Regions from separate parts of the Lentzea sp. NPDC004789 genome, predicted to be linked through region 2. Evidence: riboswitches for the same ligand, from Rfam matches in the RefSeq annotation. Region 2 holds a riboswitch; each other region holds the start of a gene.
What was found. Region 2 has a riboswitch for cobalamin ahead of ACWEIJ_RS05290 (CbtB domain-containing protein). Riboswitches for the same ligand answer to the same signal wherever they lie in the genome.

Region 1: another riboswitch for cobalamin. It lies ahead of ACWEIJ_RS12715 (putative cobaltochelatase); the one in region 2 lies ahead of ACWEIJ_RS05290 (CbtB domain-containing protein).
Region 3: another riboswitch for cobalamin. It lies ahead of ACWEIJ_RS11730 (FecCD family ABC transporter permease); the one in region 2 lies ahead of ACWEIJ_RS05290 (CbtB domain-containing protein).

Annotation. Positions count from the first base shown of each region.
Region 1 covers NZ_JBSGBE010000004.1:470,296-475,412, reverse strand. Annotated here, with positions in the region: gene ACWEIJ_RS12725 (cobyrinate a,c-diamide synthase) at 1-760, opposite strand, end outside; gene cobO (cob(I)yrinic acid a,c-diamide adenosyltransferase) at 768-1,382, opposite strand; gene ACWEIJ_RS12715 (putative cobaltochelatase) at 1,395-3,296, opposite strand; cobalamin riboswitch at 3,337-3,476, opposite strand; gene ACWEIJ_RS12710 (threonine aldolase family protein) at 3,507-4,466, opposite strand; gene ACWEIJ_RS12705 (TetR/AcrR family transcriptional regulator) at 4,477-4,980, opposite strand; gene ACWEIJ_RS12700 (quinone oxidoreductase family protein) at 5,060-5,117, shown strand, end outside.
Region 2 covers NZ_JBSGBE010000002.1:247,082-252,198, reverse strand. Annotated here, with positions in the region: gene ACWEIJ_RS05310 (hypothetical protein) at 1-357, opposite strand, end outside; gene ACWEIJ_RS05305 (hypothetical protein) at 357-1,790, opposite strand; gene ACWEIJ_RS05300 (YbaB/EbfC family nucleoid-associated protein) at 1,787-2,242, opposite strand; gene ACWEIJ_RS05295 (CbtA family protein) at 2,303-3,058, opposite strand; gene ACWEIJ_RS05290 (CbtB domain-containing protein) at 3,080-3,268, opposite strand; cobalamin riboswitch at 3,302-3,478, opposite strand; gene ACWEIJ_RS05285 ((2Fe-2S)-binding protein) at 3,527-4,189, opposite strand; gene ACWEIJ_RS05280 (phosphoribosyl-ATP diphosphatase) at 4,298-4,561, shown strand; gene hisG (ATP phosphoribosyltransferase) at 4,575-5,117, shown strand, end outside.
Region 3 covers NZ_JBSGBE010000004.1:269,297-274,413, reverse strand. Annotated here, with positions in the region: gene ACWEIJ_RS11740 (ABC transporter substrate-binding protein) at 1-559, opposite strand, end outside; gene ACWEIJ_RS11735 (ABC transporter ATP-binding protein) at 556-1,296, opposite strand; gene ACWEIJ_RS11730 (FecCD family ABC transporter permease) at 1,296-2,318, opposite strand; cobalamin riboswitch at 2,353-2,490, opposite strand; gene ACWEIJ_RS11725 (hypothetical protein) at 2,517-2,999, shown strand; gene ACWEIJ_RS11720 (hypothetical protein) at 3,007-3,513, opposite strand; gene ACWEIJ_RS11715 (putative T7SS-secreted protein) at 3,632-5,035, opposite strand; gene ACWEIJ_RS11710 (hypothetical protein) at 5,032-5,117, opposite strand, start outside.

The DNA of each region.
Region 1 (5,117 bases), on a different contig from region 2:
CGCCCGCGACCGCGACCACCGGTTCGCCGGTCACCGGTTCGATCCGGGGCTCCCACGCGGCGACCGCCATCGCCGGCACCGACGCCAGCGCGCGCACCGCCTCTAGATCGACGTGCTTGGCCACAGCGGCGGCGATCGCGTCGACCGCCTGCACCGCCTCCGAGCCGTGCTCCGCCGCCGTGACGAGGCCCAGATGCCTTGAGGGCAGGGAGAACTGCGGGTCCCGGGGCAGCACGCCGAGCACGTCGAGGCCGACCTCGTCGCAGGCCGACCTGAGCACCTGCTCGTGCCGTTCCGACCCGACCTGGTTGAGGATCACGCCGCCGAGCCGGACCGTCGGGTCGTAGCCGCGGAAACCGTGCAGCAGGGCCGCGAGCGACCGGCTCTGGCCGCGCGCGTCCACGACGAACAGCACCGGCGCGTTGATCAGCTTGGCCACGTGCGCGGTCGAGCCGACGCCCGCGGTGTCGACACGGCCGTCGAACAGGCCCATCACACCCTCGACGACCGCGATGTCGCAGCCCCTGGCGCCGTGCGCGAACAGGCCGGGGATGCGGTGCTCGCCGACGAGCACCGGATCCAGGTTGCGGCCGGGACGCCCGGTGGCGAGCGAGTGGTAGCCGGGGTCGATGTAGTCGGGGCCGACCTTGAACGGCGCGACCCGCGACCCGGTGCGGCGCAGCGCGGCCATGAGGCCGGTCGCGACGGTGGTCTTGCCGCTGCCCGAGGCGGGGGCGGCGACGACCAGTCTGTTCACCACCTGGTCCTCACCACTCGATCCCCCGCTGGCCCTTCTGACCGGCGTCCATCGGGTGCTTGACCTTGGTCATCTCCACCACGAGGTCGGCGGCCTCGACGAGCTTCTCGGGCGCGTACCGGCCGGTGATCACGACGTGCTGGTGACCAGGCCGGTTGACCAGCGCCTCGACGACCTCGTCGACGTCGATCCAGCCCCAGTGCAGCGGGTAGGTGAACTCGTCGAGCACGTAGAAGCCGTGGCGTTCGGCCTGCAGCCTGCGCGAGATCTCCTGCCAGCCTTCGAGCGCGGCGGCGGCGTGGTCTTCCTCGGTGCCCTGCTTGCGGGACCACGACCAGCCCTCGCCCATCTTGTGCCACTCGACCGCGCCGCCCTCGCCGGTCTCGTCGTGCAGCCGGCCGAGCGCCTTGAACGCGGACTCCTCGCCGACCTTCCACTTGGCGGACTTCACGAACTGGAACACACCGATGTCCCAGCCCTGGTTCCAGCCGCGCAACGCCATGCCGAACGCGGACGTCGACTTCCCCTTCATCTCACCGGTGTGCAGCATGAGCAACGGCCGGTTGCGGCGCTGGCGCGTCGTCAGGCCGTCCTTCGGCACCTCGGTGGGCTGTCCCTGTGGCACTGCGGTTTCTCCTTATGCGGCGCGGACGACGCCGGCGAGGTGGTCGGCGCTGAGGTGGTCGAGACGGACGCAGGTGCCGTGCAACGCCTCGGCGATCTTCTGGGCGAGGCCGAGCCGGATGTGGCCCTGTTCGCAGTCGACGACCACGACGGCGGTCTGTTCGAGCAGGCCCGCGGCCTTCAGCGCGTCCTTGGTCGGGTCGCCGCCGAGTCCGGACGACGTGGCGCGGCCGTCGGTGAGCAGGACGACCAGCGGGCGCTTGCGCGGGTCCCGCAGCCGTTCGATCTCCAGGATCCGGTGGGCCTTGAGGATGCCGTCCGCGAGGGGCGTGCGGCCGCCGGTGCGCATCTTCTTGAGCCTGGTCGCGGCCGCGTCGACGGAGGTGGTCGGGGGCAGGGCCACCTCGGCGGTCCGGCCGCGGAACGTGACCACGCCGACCTTGTCCCGGCGCTGGTAGGCGTCGCGCAGCAGGGAGACGACCGCGCCGCTGACGGCGGACATCCGCTGGCGCGCGGCCATCGAGCCGGACGCGTCGACGACGAACAGGATGAGGTTGGACTCCTTGCCCTCGCGCACGGCCCTGCGGAGGTCGGCCCCTTCGAGCTTCAGGCCGGGTCCGCTGCGGCCGCGGGCCTGCTGGTGCGGTGCCGCGTTCGCCAGGGTGTCGACCAGGTGCAGGCCACTTCCGTCCACTTTGGACGAACGGACGATCCGGCCGGTGCGGGCGCGGGCCCTGGAACGCTTGCCCGGCGCGCCCTCGCCGACCCCGGGGACCTCCAGCAGCCGAGTCTTGAACGCCGGCGCGGGTTCCGGCGCCGGACGATCTTGAGGCGCGTTGCCGTTGCCCGCCGGGCCTTCCTGCGGTTCGGGCAGCTCGCCGCCACCGGGACCGTCGTCGTCCGGGCCGTCGGGCTCGTCCGCGTGCTCGGCCGCCTGACGCATCGCGTCTTCGAGCTGCTGCTCCTCGATGCCGGGCTCGTCGAACGGGTCGCGGCGGCGCCGGTGCGGCAGCGCGAGCCGGACGGCGGTCTCGATGTCGGCCTCCTCGACCTCCTTCGCACCGCGCCAGGCCGCATGGGCGGTGGCGGCACGGGCGACGACGAGGTCCGCGCGCATGCCGTCGACCTCGAAAGCCGCGCACACGGCCGCGATCCTGCGCAGCTCACCGTCCGGAAGGGACACTCGCGGGAGGTTCGCGCGCGCTTCGGTGATCCGCTGCTTGAGCCCGGCGTCCTCGTCCGCCCACTTCGCGGCGAACGTCACCGGGTCGGCCTCGTAGGCGAGCCGGCGCCGGATCACCTCGGTGCGCACACCGACGTCCCGCGCCGCCTTCACCGCCACGGTCAGCCCGAACCGGTCGAGCAGCTGCGGCCGCAGCTCCCCCTCCTCCGGGTTCATCGTGCCGACCAGCAGGAACTGCGACGGGTGCGACACCGAGACGCCTTCGCGTTCCACGTGGGCCCGCCCCATCGCCGCGGCGTCGAGCAGCAGGTCGACCAGGTGGTCGTGCAGCAGGTTGACCTCGTCGACGTAGAGCACGCCCCGGTGCGCCGCGGCCAGCAACCCGGGCTGGAACGCCCGCACGCCCTCGGTCAGCGCCTTCTCCAGGTCGAGCGACCCGACCAGCCGGTCCTCGGTCGCGCCGACCGGCAGCTCGACGAGCCTGGCCGGCCTGCGCTCGCTGCCGTCGTGCGGCGCGTCCGGGCAGTCCGCCGTGCCCGGCACGCAGCCGAACCGGCAGTTCCTGGAGACGTCCAGCTCGGGCAGCAGCGCGGCCAGGGCCCGCACGATCGTCGACTTCGCGGTCCCCTTCTCGCCGCGCACGAGAACACCGCCGATGCCGGGGTGCACGGCGTTGAGCAGCAGGGCCAGCCGGAGGTCGTCATGTCCGACGACAGCCGAAAACGGGAACATGCTCGGTGAAGTCCTTCCTCGGGTGTCCACGCCCGTGGCCGGTGGTCGAAAGAGGGGGACGAGTTCCTGACTCCCGGTCTTCTCCTCGAGAACCGGTCACAGTCGCGGGACGGCGCCGGATTCGCACCGGCTTCCTCGCACTCCCCTCACAGCCCCGGCATCGTCGCATTTCGGCCCTGCCGGTCCAACAGCCAGGTGAGCGACATCGCCTCAGAGCAGGCTCTGGAACGCAGCCCACGCCTCCCGCACCTCGTCGCCCGTCCACTCCAGCGCGGGCTCCGCCACCGTGACCTCGGTCTTGGCCATCCGCCCGTCACGCCAGAACCGCCCGAGGAACTTCCCGCTCGCCTCGGTCAGCCGGGCCGGATCACCGGGCAGGTGCAGCGCGAACTGGTGGGTGTGCGGTTCCGGCAGGCCCATCGCCTCGGCGACCACCTTGGCGTGCGCTACATAGGTGCCCAGGCGGGGCAGCACGGTGTCGAGGCCGTGCAGGGCCGACAGCGCCGCGGGCCACTGCTGGAACAGCATGCCGCCGTAGCGGTGCCGCCAGACGCGCGCCTGGTCGACGAAGTCCTGGGTGCCGGCGAGGGCCGCGCCGGAGATGCCCTCCAGCGACTTGTAGAACGAGACGTAGATCGAGTCGAAGAGGCCCGCGATCTCCTCCAGCGGCTTGCCGAGGCCGTGCGTGCTCTCCCACAACCGCGCTCCGTCGAGGTGCACCACGGCGTCGCGGTCGCGGGCGGCGTCGACCACGGACACCAGCTCGTCCCAGGTGGGCAGGACGAAGCCGGCCTCGCGGTCGGGCACCTCCACCAGCAGCGTGCCGAACGGTTCCGGGCAGGCGGCGACGTCGGCGTTGGCGACCCTGATCGGGCGGAGGCCGGACAGGACGGTCAGCGCGTCGTCCTCGTGGTGCAGGGGGTGGGCCAGCGGGTGCATCGCCACGATCGGGTTGTGGGTGCGGTCGGCCCAGCAGCGCAGGGCGATCTGCTGCGCCATGGTGCCGGTCGGCACGAACAGCGCCGCCTCGGTGCCGAGCAGTTGCGCGACCCGCGTTTCCAGGGCGCCCACCGGGCCACCTTCGCCGTAGCGGTCCGGGTCGACGTCCGGCACCGGGCCGAGCATCTCCAGCAGCGACTTCTTGCGAACTCCCGAGAGCTGGCGGTTCATCACCCCGGCATCAAACCTCAGCGGCCAGCGTGTTCGCGAGCGAGATCACGCCCGCACGGATGTCGTAGGCGGTCATGCCCTGGTCGAGCAGGAACGCGATGTGCTCGCCGCGCAGCACGGCCAGCAGCGTGTGGGCTTTGAAGGTCGAGCCGACGAGCCTGGTCAGGCGGTCGACGGTGAGCTGGAAGTTGCCCTCGCACGAGCGGGTCGTGGTCCGCTCGACCGCGATCACGAGCGGCAGCGACGCCAGCACGTGGTCGAACAACGTCCCGGCGAACTCGGCGGCGGTGCGGCACTCCAGCGAGGCGACCTTGATCCACGACGCGGCCGTCTCGTCGACCACGGCCTGGACGAGGCCCGCCTTGTCACCGAACCTGCGGAACACCGTTCCCTTGCCGACGCCCGCCGCCGCGGCCACGTCCTCCATCGACACGGCCTCGACGCCGCGTTCGCAGATCAGGTCGGTGGCGGCCGCGAGCAACGCGGTCCGGTTGCGCGCGGCATCGGCTCGCATCGGCACTCCTTGACATAAGCGGACTGACGGTCCGTATAGTAGCAACCGGACCGGCGGTCCGCTTACTGGGAGGCTGAAGATGAAGGCAGTGCGGTTCCACGAGTTCGGCGGGCCCGAGGTCCTGGTCACCGAGGAGG
Region 2 (5,117 bases):
GCTGTCGCGCATTTCGAGCGTTCCGGTGAACTTCGTCGGACGGGCGGTCAGCGCGGGGGTGATGCGACGGACGAAGGCGATGTCGTGGCAGTGCACCAGGAACCTGTCGTCGAACGACGGCACCCCGACCGCCACGGCGCCGTCGTTGCGGTCGTCGAGCTGGTTCGCGCCGCGCGTGGTGACACGGAGCGGCGGGCACGGGCCGATGACCGTGCTGATGCGCTCGAACTCCGTCGTGTAGTAGTTGCCCGAGTCGGACACGCCGTGCCTGAAGGTCGTCTCTTCTTCGTCGCGGACGATGAACGTGCGCCCGCCGAACGTCTCGGTGCGTTCTGCGGGCTTGCGCGACCCGAACATCAGATGTCGAGCTCCTCGTCGGTCTTCGCGGACTCGTCGCCCTTGGTGCCGTACGCGACGGTCTTGTAGATGCCGTCGGCATACCCGGCGACCTTGTTCGCGATCTTGATCGGGTCGGTGTACTTGTCGTCCCCGACCTTGCTCTTGTCCAGGCCGATCGCCTTCTTCGCCTGATCCCGCACGGCCTTGTCGAGCGCTTTGCCGAACGTGGCGGGCTTGTCCTTGGCGACACCCTCGACGAACGCCTTGCCGATCTTCGACTCGCGCAGCACCTCGCGGATCCGCTTCAGCACGTTCATGATCTTCTGGATCAGCGAGCGGACCTTGTTGACCTCGTTGCCCGCCTTCGCGGTGGAGATCCCGGCCTCGACCGGGGTGGCGGCGGCCGCGGCGGCCTCGGACGCCCCGCACGTCGGGATGGCCGCGAGCTGGGCGGCGACCCACGTGACGACCAGCCACTCGATCAGGTCGCTCAGAATGCCCTTCAGGATGTCCTCGGCGACCTGCATGAACATGCTGCTGCCCTGCAGCAGCGAGGCGATGTGCCCGGCGGTGCCGGCCGTGCCCTCGATGCCGTGGTGGAACCCGCCGAGCTTCTGCGCGGCCTTGTCCCCGGCCTCGGACTTCCAGCTCTGCAGGCCCTCGTGCAGCTTCTCGTCGAACGTGCGGGCCAGGTCCTCGGTCTGCTTCGCGATGTCGTTGAACGCGCCCGCGGCCTTGCTCGTGGCCGCCGGGTCGCCGGTGACCAGGTCGACGGCCTGCTTCAGCGGCGCGACCACGTCCAGCAACCAGCCGAGCCCCTTGGAGATCAGCCAGTTCAGGGGATCGGTGATGGCACCGGCGAACTTCATGCCTTCCTGCATGAAGCCGTTCATGTCGGAGATGACGCTGACGACGTCCTTCGCGATGGCCTCGCCATCGCCCTTCTTGAGGTCGTCGCCGAGCTTCGCGCTGTCCTTCATGAGCGAGTAGCTGCTGCCGCCGAAGGGAACCAGCTTCGCCGACGACTTGCCCACGTTGTCGCCGGAGTACTGGTCGGTGTAGCCGCCGAGGACAGCACCGGCGTTCGACGTGGCCTTCCCTCCCGACACCATCGGGGGCGCGGTCGCGCTGTCCAGGTCGGACTGGAGGGTCTTGCCGAACGCGTCGGTGGTCGTCTGCTCGTGGCCCGCGTAGGTCTGCGCGGTGGCGGTGAGGGCGGCGTCGATCTTGCCGAAGCCCTCGGTCATCTTGCCGAAGTGGCCGTGCAGGTCGCCGAGGAGGCCGTCGTACTGCTCGTACAGGCCGAGCAGGTGGCCGAGCGCGCCCCAGCTGATCGCTGGGACGGACGCCGACGTGGCCGTGTCGTTGAGCTTCGTCGACGTGGTGGAGAGGGCGCCGACCGTCTTGGCGCACCGGGCCAGTTCGTCCGGGTGCACCACGAAGCCGGTCACCAGCGATCATCCCTGCGGTAGATGCTGCCGGTGTCCTCGTCGTCGTCCACCGGCGGGCGAGGGGGCGCATCGGCGGGGCGGCCGAAGATCTCCTGCTGGGTCTGCTGCACGCGTTCGGCGATCGGGAGGTCGGTGTGGCTCTGCACGATCTCCGCCTGCTGACGCGCGGCGGCCGCGACGGCCTGCTGCAGCGCCGACATCACGGACTGGGAGAGCTGGGCCGGGGAGAGCTTCCGCGCGTCCTCGCTGAACCGGATGTCCTTGATGGAACCGGACAAACCCGCGATGACCGTGACGGCGCGGTCGGGGGACTGGACGCTGGCCTCAACGCCTCTCAGCTCGCCGCCCATCGCGTCGTAACCGGCGGCACGGGCGTCGGCCGCGCGGTTGGCCTGCTCGAAGAACTCGAGCTTCTGACGCATCTGTTCCAGCAACTCAGCGCTGTCAGGCATGCACCGAACGTACCAACGCCGGCTGGGCGGGGTGGCCGAGTGTGCGACCACCCCACTCCATCAGGCGACAGCGGCCCGGTCGGAGGCCTTCGCCCGGCGCGCGGCCGGGTCGATCAGCAGGCCGAACATCACGCCGATGCCGACGTAGAGCACCGCCAGCTGGGCGAGCGAGCTGAGGCGGAACTGCCACAGCACGTTCACCGGCATGTCCGCGGGGACGGTGTCCGGCGGCGCGGGGAACGCCAGCAGCACCACCGCGACGGCCGCGACCACCGCGAGCAGCACCGCCGTGACGCGGACGGGCTGCGTCCGGTTCCGGAGCCGTTCGGCGAGCCAGCCGGCTCCCCACACGATCACCAGTCCGGCGGCGACGACGCCGAGGTAGAGCGCGGTCCGGTAGTTCACCGTCTCCGGGTCGCCCACGGCGGGCGGGTTGGCCGGGTACTTGAGCCACGGCAGGAGTGCGACGGCACCGAACACCGCGGCACCGAGCGCGAAGCTGCGGCTGAACGGCGTGCGGTCGACGAACCACCGCTTCGACAGCGCGTAGGCCGTGGCGAACACGAGCCCGACCGCGATGCCGACGATGATCACGCCGAGCATGCCACCCACGACCTGGGCGCCGCGGCTGACCAGCTCTTCCTCGCCACCGTGCGAGTGGCCCTCACCGGCGGCGGGCTCCCTGGCCTCCTCGACCGCGAGCGCGGCGCGGATGGGGATCTCGGTCACCAGCAGCTGCACCAGCGCGGAGGCGACGCCGGCGACGAGGCCCGCTCCGACTCCGCGCAGCGCCAGCGACTTGTACGTGGTCGTCATGTGCTTGGGCTGGAGGTCGGCTCAGTGGCACGGGACGCCGAGCGCGTGCCGGCCGTCGTGGAAGAACTCGTGCAGCAGCTGCGAGCTCGCACCGAGCGCGAGGCCGTTCTCCTGCAGGACCAGGTAGGTCACGATCAGGCCGAGCAAAGCAACGGCGAAGGCCCACTTGGGCACGCGGACGGCGGACAGATGTGCTGCGGGGCTCGTCATGACGGGCTCCTCCATACCTCGTGGAAGGTCAACTCTCCTTGCGGCGCCGCAGCCGGTCTCCTGACTCCCGGATCAACGCTGCCCCCGCGTCTTCCCAGCTCCCTCGCGGGTGCCAGTGACGTTCCCGGCGGGGATCGCTTCCCGGTCACAGTGGCGAGGACCGCGCCGGATTCTCACCGGCTTCCCGTCACTGCGGCGCGTGCACCGTAATTTGATCGGGCGCTCAAGCACAACCGGCCATAAGAGTTGTTGCGTTCCTCACTTCACGAGTGGACAGTCGCCGCACTTCCCACCAGCGGCGACGCGGTAGTAAAGGCAGCAGCTCCTGCGCACGAACCCGAGCTCGCCGGGGATGCTCAGGAATTCTCCCGCCTGTTCGAACGGTGGCGCGCTCATCAGCTCGTTGCCGCGGAGTTCCGCTTCCTCGGCTGTGAGCATGCGTGCGCGGACGACCATTTTGAGCGCGCCCGCGATGTTCGACATCGCGTTGCCCCACAACAATCCGCGCGCCACCGGAGCGACGCGTTGGATCGCCTCCACCACGGGTTCGAGGGCCTCGGCGGGTGCGGGGCCGAGCTGCGGAAGGTCGATGCGCACGCTCAGGCCGTTCGCCGGGTGGTGCTGCCACCACAGGTTCTCCGGCCGGATGTCGATCGGGAGGTTCGCGGCGGTGAGCGGGCTCAGCAACCGGGCGGTGTAGCTGAGGAAGAACAGGCTCGCCGCGACGCGCGGTTCGGTCGCGTTGTACCGGGCCGCGATGGCGTCGATGGTGTTCTTGAGCGCGGGGCCTTCCAGAAGCGCGGTCCCCGGCAGCCACGTTTCGTCCGGGCGGCCGACGTCGAGCGCGAAGAACGGGTTGATGCCGCGCACCCGGCGCAGCGCTTCGAGAATCTCCGCGAACCCGGTCGAATCCTGTGGCACGGGAATTCACGCTACCGGGTGTCCATGCAGGACAGATCACGTCCACGGCCTGGGACAGAACTGACCGCGGTGTGGACGCGGGTTCGCGAGGTGGGAGGATGTCGAGTCGTGAAGACCTTCGACTCCCTGTTCGCCGAACTGACCGAACGAGCCGCCACCAAGCCGGAGGGTTCCGGCACCGTCGCAGCGCTCGAGGCCGGCGTCCATGCGCAGGGCAAGAAGGTCCTGGAGGAGGCGGGCGAGGTCTGGATCGCCGCCGAGTACGAGTCCGACGAGAAGCTCGCCGAAGAGATCTCGCAGCTGCTGTACCGCCTCCAGGTGATCATGCTGGGCCGCGGCCTCACCCTCGAAGACGTTTACAAGTACCTCTGACGGAGACTTCCACATGCTGCGCGTAGCAGTCCCGAACAAGGGCGCGCTCGCCGAACGCGCCTCCGCCATGCTGACCGAGGCCGGCTACCGGCAGCGGCACGAGCCGCGCGACCTCACCGTGCTCGACCCGAACAACGACGTCGAGTTCTTCTTCCTGCGCCCCAAGGACATCGCGATCTACGTGGCGTCCGGCGACCTCGACCTCGGCATCACCGGCCGCGACCTCGCCGCCGACTCCGGCGCCGACGACAACGGCTCCTCGGTCGAGGAGCTCCTGGCGCTCGGCTTCGGGTCGTCGACCTTCCGCTACGCCGGTCCCAAGGGCACCGCCTGGCAGATCTCCGACCTGGAGGGCAAGCGCCTCGCCACCGCGTACCCGCGGCTGGTCGGCCGGGACCTCAAGGCTCGCGGCATCAGCGCCCAGGTGATCCGCCTCGACGGCGCGGTGGAGATCTCGATCCAGCTGGGCGTGGCCGACCTGATCGCCGACGTCGTGGGCTCCGGCCGCACGCTGCGCCAGCACGACCTGGTGCCGTTCGGCGAGCCGATCTGCGAG
Region 3 (5,117 bases), on a different contig from region 2:
AGCCCTCGATGAGCTCCTCGGCCTTCCGCTCGACGCGGAAGATCTTCCCGAGATTGCGGAGGTCCGTGTAGAGCGCGTCGAGGGCCGGCATGATGCCGCGCTGCTTGCCGATGCCGTTGCGGCACGCCTCGGTGAGCTGGTAGGTGCCGATCCCGAGCTGCTTCAGCGCGTCCGGGGTGAAGCCGGTGCTCTCGGTGAAGCCGTAGTTCCAGCCCGCGAACACCAGGTCCGCGTTGGCCCCCTGCACGACCTCCTTGGAGATCTTGTCCGCGAGCTTGCGGGTGCTGTCGAAGTCGGCCTTCCACGGCGAGGTCCGCAGGTCGACGGTGTTGTCGCCGTCCACCACGTAGCCGGCCATGCGGTCCTTGAGGCCCAGCGCGAACATCAGCTCGGTGATGCCGGTGTCGTTGGTGACCACTTTGGACGGCACCTTGTCGAACGTGACCTGCTGACCGCAGTTGGTGATGGTCACCGGGTCGGACTTCGAGGTGTCCTGCGCGACCGTCGCGCCGCAGCCGGAGACGAGCAGCAGAGCGGCTGCGGCGAAAGCGGTTCTCAAGGGGTGACCTCCTGGTCGAACAGGAGCTGCGGAACTCCCGTGGTGGGGTGTCGGACCACGTGCGCGGTGACGTGGAAGACCTTGGCGATCAGCTCGGGCACGAGCACCTCCTCCGGCGTGCCGGACGCGACCAGGCGGCCTTCGTCGAGCACGTGCAGGCGGTCGCAGTAGGACGCGGCGAGGTTGAGGTCGTGCAGCACGGTCAGCACCGTGACGCCCAGGCCGCGGGCGAGCGCGAGCACGTCCAGCTGGTGCCGGATGTCGAGGTGGTTCGTCGGCTCGTCCAGCACGAGCACCCGAGGTTCCTGCGCGATGGCGCGGGCGATGAGCACGCGCTGGCGTTCGCCGCCGGAAAGGCTGAGGAAGCTGCGATCGGCGAGGTGCGCGACGTCCACTGTGGCCAGTGCGGCCGCGACCACGCGGCGGTCCCGGGCGGGATCGCGGTCGTGCGGCAGGCGACCCATCTCCACGACCTCGGCGACCGTGAAGTCGAACTCGACCTGCGACTCCTGGGTGAGCGCCGCGAGCTCGCGGGCGAGCCCGTGTCGCTTGTGGACGTTCTCACCGTCGATCAGCACGGCGCCGGCGTCGGGCTTCAGGGCGCGGTAGACGCACCGCAGCGTGGTCGACTTGCCGCTGCCGTTCGGGCCGACGATGCCGACGACCTCGGCCGAGGCGTTGAGCGTGATGTCCGCGACGATCCCGCGGACCGTGACGCCGGTGAGCTCGACGCGCATCAACGTCCCCCGAACACGTAGCTCTTGCGGCGCATGAGGAAGATGAAGCACGGCACGCCGATCGCGGCCGTGATGACGCCCAGCGGCAGCTCTTCCGGTGCCGCGAGCAGGCGGGCGGCCACGTCGACCCAGACGAGGAACGACGCCCCGGCCAGGGGTGCGAGCGGCAGCACCCTGCGGTGGTCCGCGCCCACGACCATGCGCGTGAGGTGCGGCAGCATGAGCCCGACGAAGCCCACCGCGCCGCTGACCGCCACCAGCACACCGGTGATCGCCGCGGTGACCACGAACAGCTGTGTGCGGAACCGGTCGACCTCGACACCCAGCGTGGTCGCCGTCTCGTCGCCCATCGCCAGCGCGTTCAACGGCCGCGCCTTGGTGAGCAGGTGGACGATCCCCAGCACCGTCACCGAGGTGGCCACGGGCAACGACTTCCAGTCCGCTCCGCCCAGGCTGCCGAGCAACCAGAACATCGCCGCCCGTGCCGCTTCCCCGCGTGGCGCCTGGAACACCAGCAGCATCGCCACGGCCGAGAACCCGTACGCCAGCGCGGTTCCGGTCAGCACCAGCCGCAACGGTGTGAGCCCTCGACTCGTGCGCGCGGTGAGGTAGACCAGCGCGGTGGCACCGAGTCCGGTCAGGAACGCCCCGGTCGACAGCGCGTAGACGCCGAACCCGGACAACACGCCGAGCGTCGCCACCGCCGTCGCGCCGACGCTCGCGCCCGACGAGATCCCGAGCACGTAAGGGTCTGCGAGCGCGTTGCGGACCATCGCCTGGATCGCGACGCCGACCGTGCTCAGCCCGGCTCCGACGACCGCTGCCAGCAGGACGCGCGGCAACCGGATGTCCCACACGATGTGGTACTGCCCGGCGAGGTCCGCGGGGATCGTGCCGCCGGTGACGGCCGCCTGCAGCAGGTCGACCGTGACGCCGAACGGGATGGAGACGGGGCCGAGCGCAACGCCCGCCACGATGCTGACGGCGAGCACGCCGACGAGCGCGCTGATCTTCGCGATCACTGACAGCCCTTCCCGCAGTCCACGGCAGGAGTTCCCGGATGGAAAGCCGTGTGCGGGTGTTCGGGCTCGTCCCTGCAGAGGTGGGACCTACCGTTGCGGGTCAGCGCCGGACTTCGACCGGTCTTCCCCCGTGCACGACCCGCTCACCCTAACCCACACATCACTGCACAAATGCACCGCGAGATGCGTCTAACAGGCATGGGGAGCGGGGACAAGAGACGGCTGCGGCGCCAGCGGCAACGGGGCGGCCGGGACACGGAGCAGAAGAACAGCCCCGCCTTCATCGCGTTCGCCCTGCTCGTCACCGGATTCCAGACCGGTGCCATCTGGGCCGAGGAGATCCCGGCAGCGCTGGACCGGCTCTACTGCACGCCGGAGTTCTGCCTGACGCTGCCGCAGGCGCTGATCGGCTGGGCGGTCGCGGTGGCACCGCTGCTGGTGCTGCTCTGGCGCCGCGACGTGGCGATCTACCTCGGCGCGTTCCTGGCCGGTCTGATGGGCATGCTGCTCATCGCGTCCGACGGCAACTGGGTGGTGCCCCAAGCGTTCTTCGGGGTGGGGCTGGTGTTCATGCCGATCAGCCTTGGACTCTCCCGCCTGGCCAAGCCCGGCTGGCGTGCCGTGGCGGTGGCCGGCCAGCACTGGTTGCTGCTGGCCGGCCTCGTCCTCTGGCTGGCCTGACCTCCGGCTACGAGGAGCCTCCCCCGCCGAAGCCGGGTTCGAGACGGCGGAAGTACTCCATGCAGTTGGCCATCTGGTGCTCGACCAGGCCGAACTTCGGGATGTCGTGCGGTTCGAGCATCGCGAGCACGTCGACGGACTCGGTCGCCTTCTCGCCGGGCACGAGGACCTCGGCCCGGTCGCCGGGAAACCTCGACACCTTGTACCCGACGTGCCACACGTCCCGCCGGGAACCCTTGACCAGGACCTTCCACGGCGGGCTGTGCTGCTCGGGGTTCTCCAGCTCACCGCGGATCTTGAGCAGGGCGTCGAACACGGACTCACCGGTGGACATCTTGCGGCCGAACGGACCGTAGACCGCCATCGTGATCTCTTTCATGGTCCGCGCCTGCCACACGACGCGGCCGACCCAGACCTGTTCCTTGCCGGACGCGGGATCCTTGCCGTGGAGCGGGACCTGCCGGGAGACCGGAGGGAACTCACCGTCCTTCGTCCACTCCGGAAACTCCTCCACCGGTGGCGGGGAAGGCTGTTGTGGTGGCATGGGGCTTTGTGGCGGACGCATCGGCTGTTGGGGACGCATCGGCGGTTGTTGTGGGTGCATTCCAAGGCTCCTGAGGTTCGCCGTCACGTCAGCTGTGCTTGGCCAAGATGCCGTTCATCTGCTGCCGATACTCGTTCATCAACTGCTGCTGCGCCTGTCGTTCGGAAGGCGACAGGTTGGGCAGCATCTCCTGGATCTCGCCCACCAGGTCCTGGAGCCGGAAGTAGTGGCTCTTGTCAGGCTGCGGCAGGTGTTCCGGGTCGGTGATCTTCGGCCGCTCGTCCGGCTCGTGCTTCGGTTCCTCGGCAGGAGGGTCGGGCTCGTGGTGGTGCTCCGGTTCCCGGTCGTGCGGCGGGAGGTCGTCCGTCTTCTGCGGACCGAACGGCTCGTCGGGGTGCGGGTTGCCGTAGTCCGTCGGGTGCGACGGCGGCTCGTAGTGCTCTCCCCTGACCCACGGCGGCAGGCTGTCGTCGACGTGCTTGCCGAGCTGGGTCGCGGCCTGCTCGGTGACCTCGCGGGCCGACGTTTCCACCGCCTCGCGGGCGAGCGCCTTCTCCGCCGTGCCGGCGAGGCCCGTGCCGTCGGTCGCGACGGCGATGGCGACGTCACCGGTCAGCTGGCCGAGCGCGGCGAACGGGTCCTTCTTCCACTGCTCGAAGTTGAGGATGCCCTTGACCGCGTCGACCGGGTGCGTGGCCATGTGCACCATGCCGGCGGCCTGCTTCATCATGTTCGCCGCGTACTCGCCGGGGTGCGAGAGGTTGTACGGGTCGAGGGGGTTGGTCGCGCGGAGCAGCTGCACGACGCCGAGCGCGGACTTGGTCAGACCGCTGTTGAAGGACCCGATCTGGTCGACCAGCTGGTCGGTCGTGTCCTCGAACGAGGCGACGATCTTGGACAGGAAGCCCGGTTCCTCCGGTGCCCTGTCCTTCGCCTTGGTGACCACCGACGTGGTCTGCGCGGCCGCCGCCCGCAACGCTTTGCGCGCGTCGGCGAGGATCCGCTCGGCCTGCTCCCGCTTGGCCTTGCCGGGATCGCTGAACGGTGCGAGCGGCGACGGTGCCGCGTCACCGGAGACCACCGCGGCCAGTGCGGCTTTCTCGTACCTCGACGAGGCGTCGTCGTACTGCTTCTCCGCCGCCTGCGTCTCCGCCTTGGCCTCGTTGTAGAGGCGGATCGCCTCGGCGGCTTCCCGCTGGGCGCGTTCGACCGCGCCCTTGTACGTCGCCAATGCGTCCACGACCGGCCCGAACGCCTCGGCAGCGTCACGCCACTTCGGCGTCTCCTGGGCGAGGTAGCCGCCGAACTTCTCCGCCGCCTCCCCCGTCCACTGGCCCATGTCCAATCCGGACATGCCGTGGTACGCCTCCTGGCAGGCGGTCGAGAGCTTGCGCAGCCCGTTCGCCGTCTCCTCCAGGGACGTGACGCTGCCGGGCACCAGCTCGACGGGATCGTCGGTGTCACCGAGCTCGCTGCGGCCGAAGAAGCTCACGTGAGATCACCGACCCATTCCGCAGCACCGCGGACGTCCTTGACCGACGAGTTCCACGCGTCTTCCAAACCCTTGCCCGCCT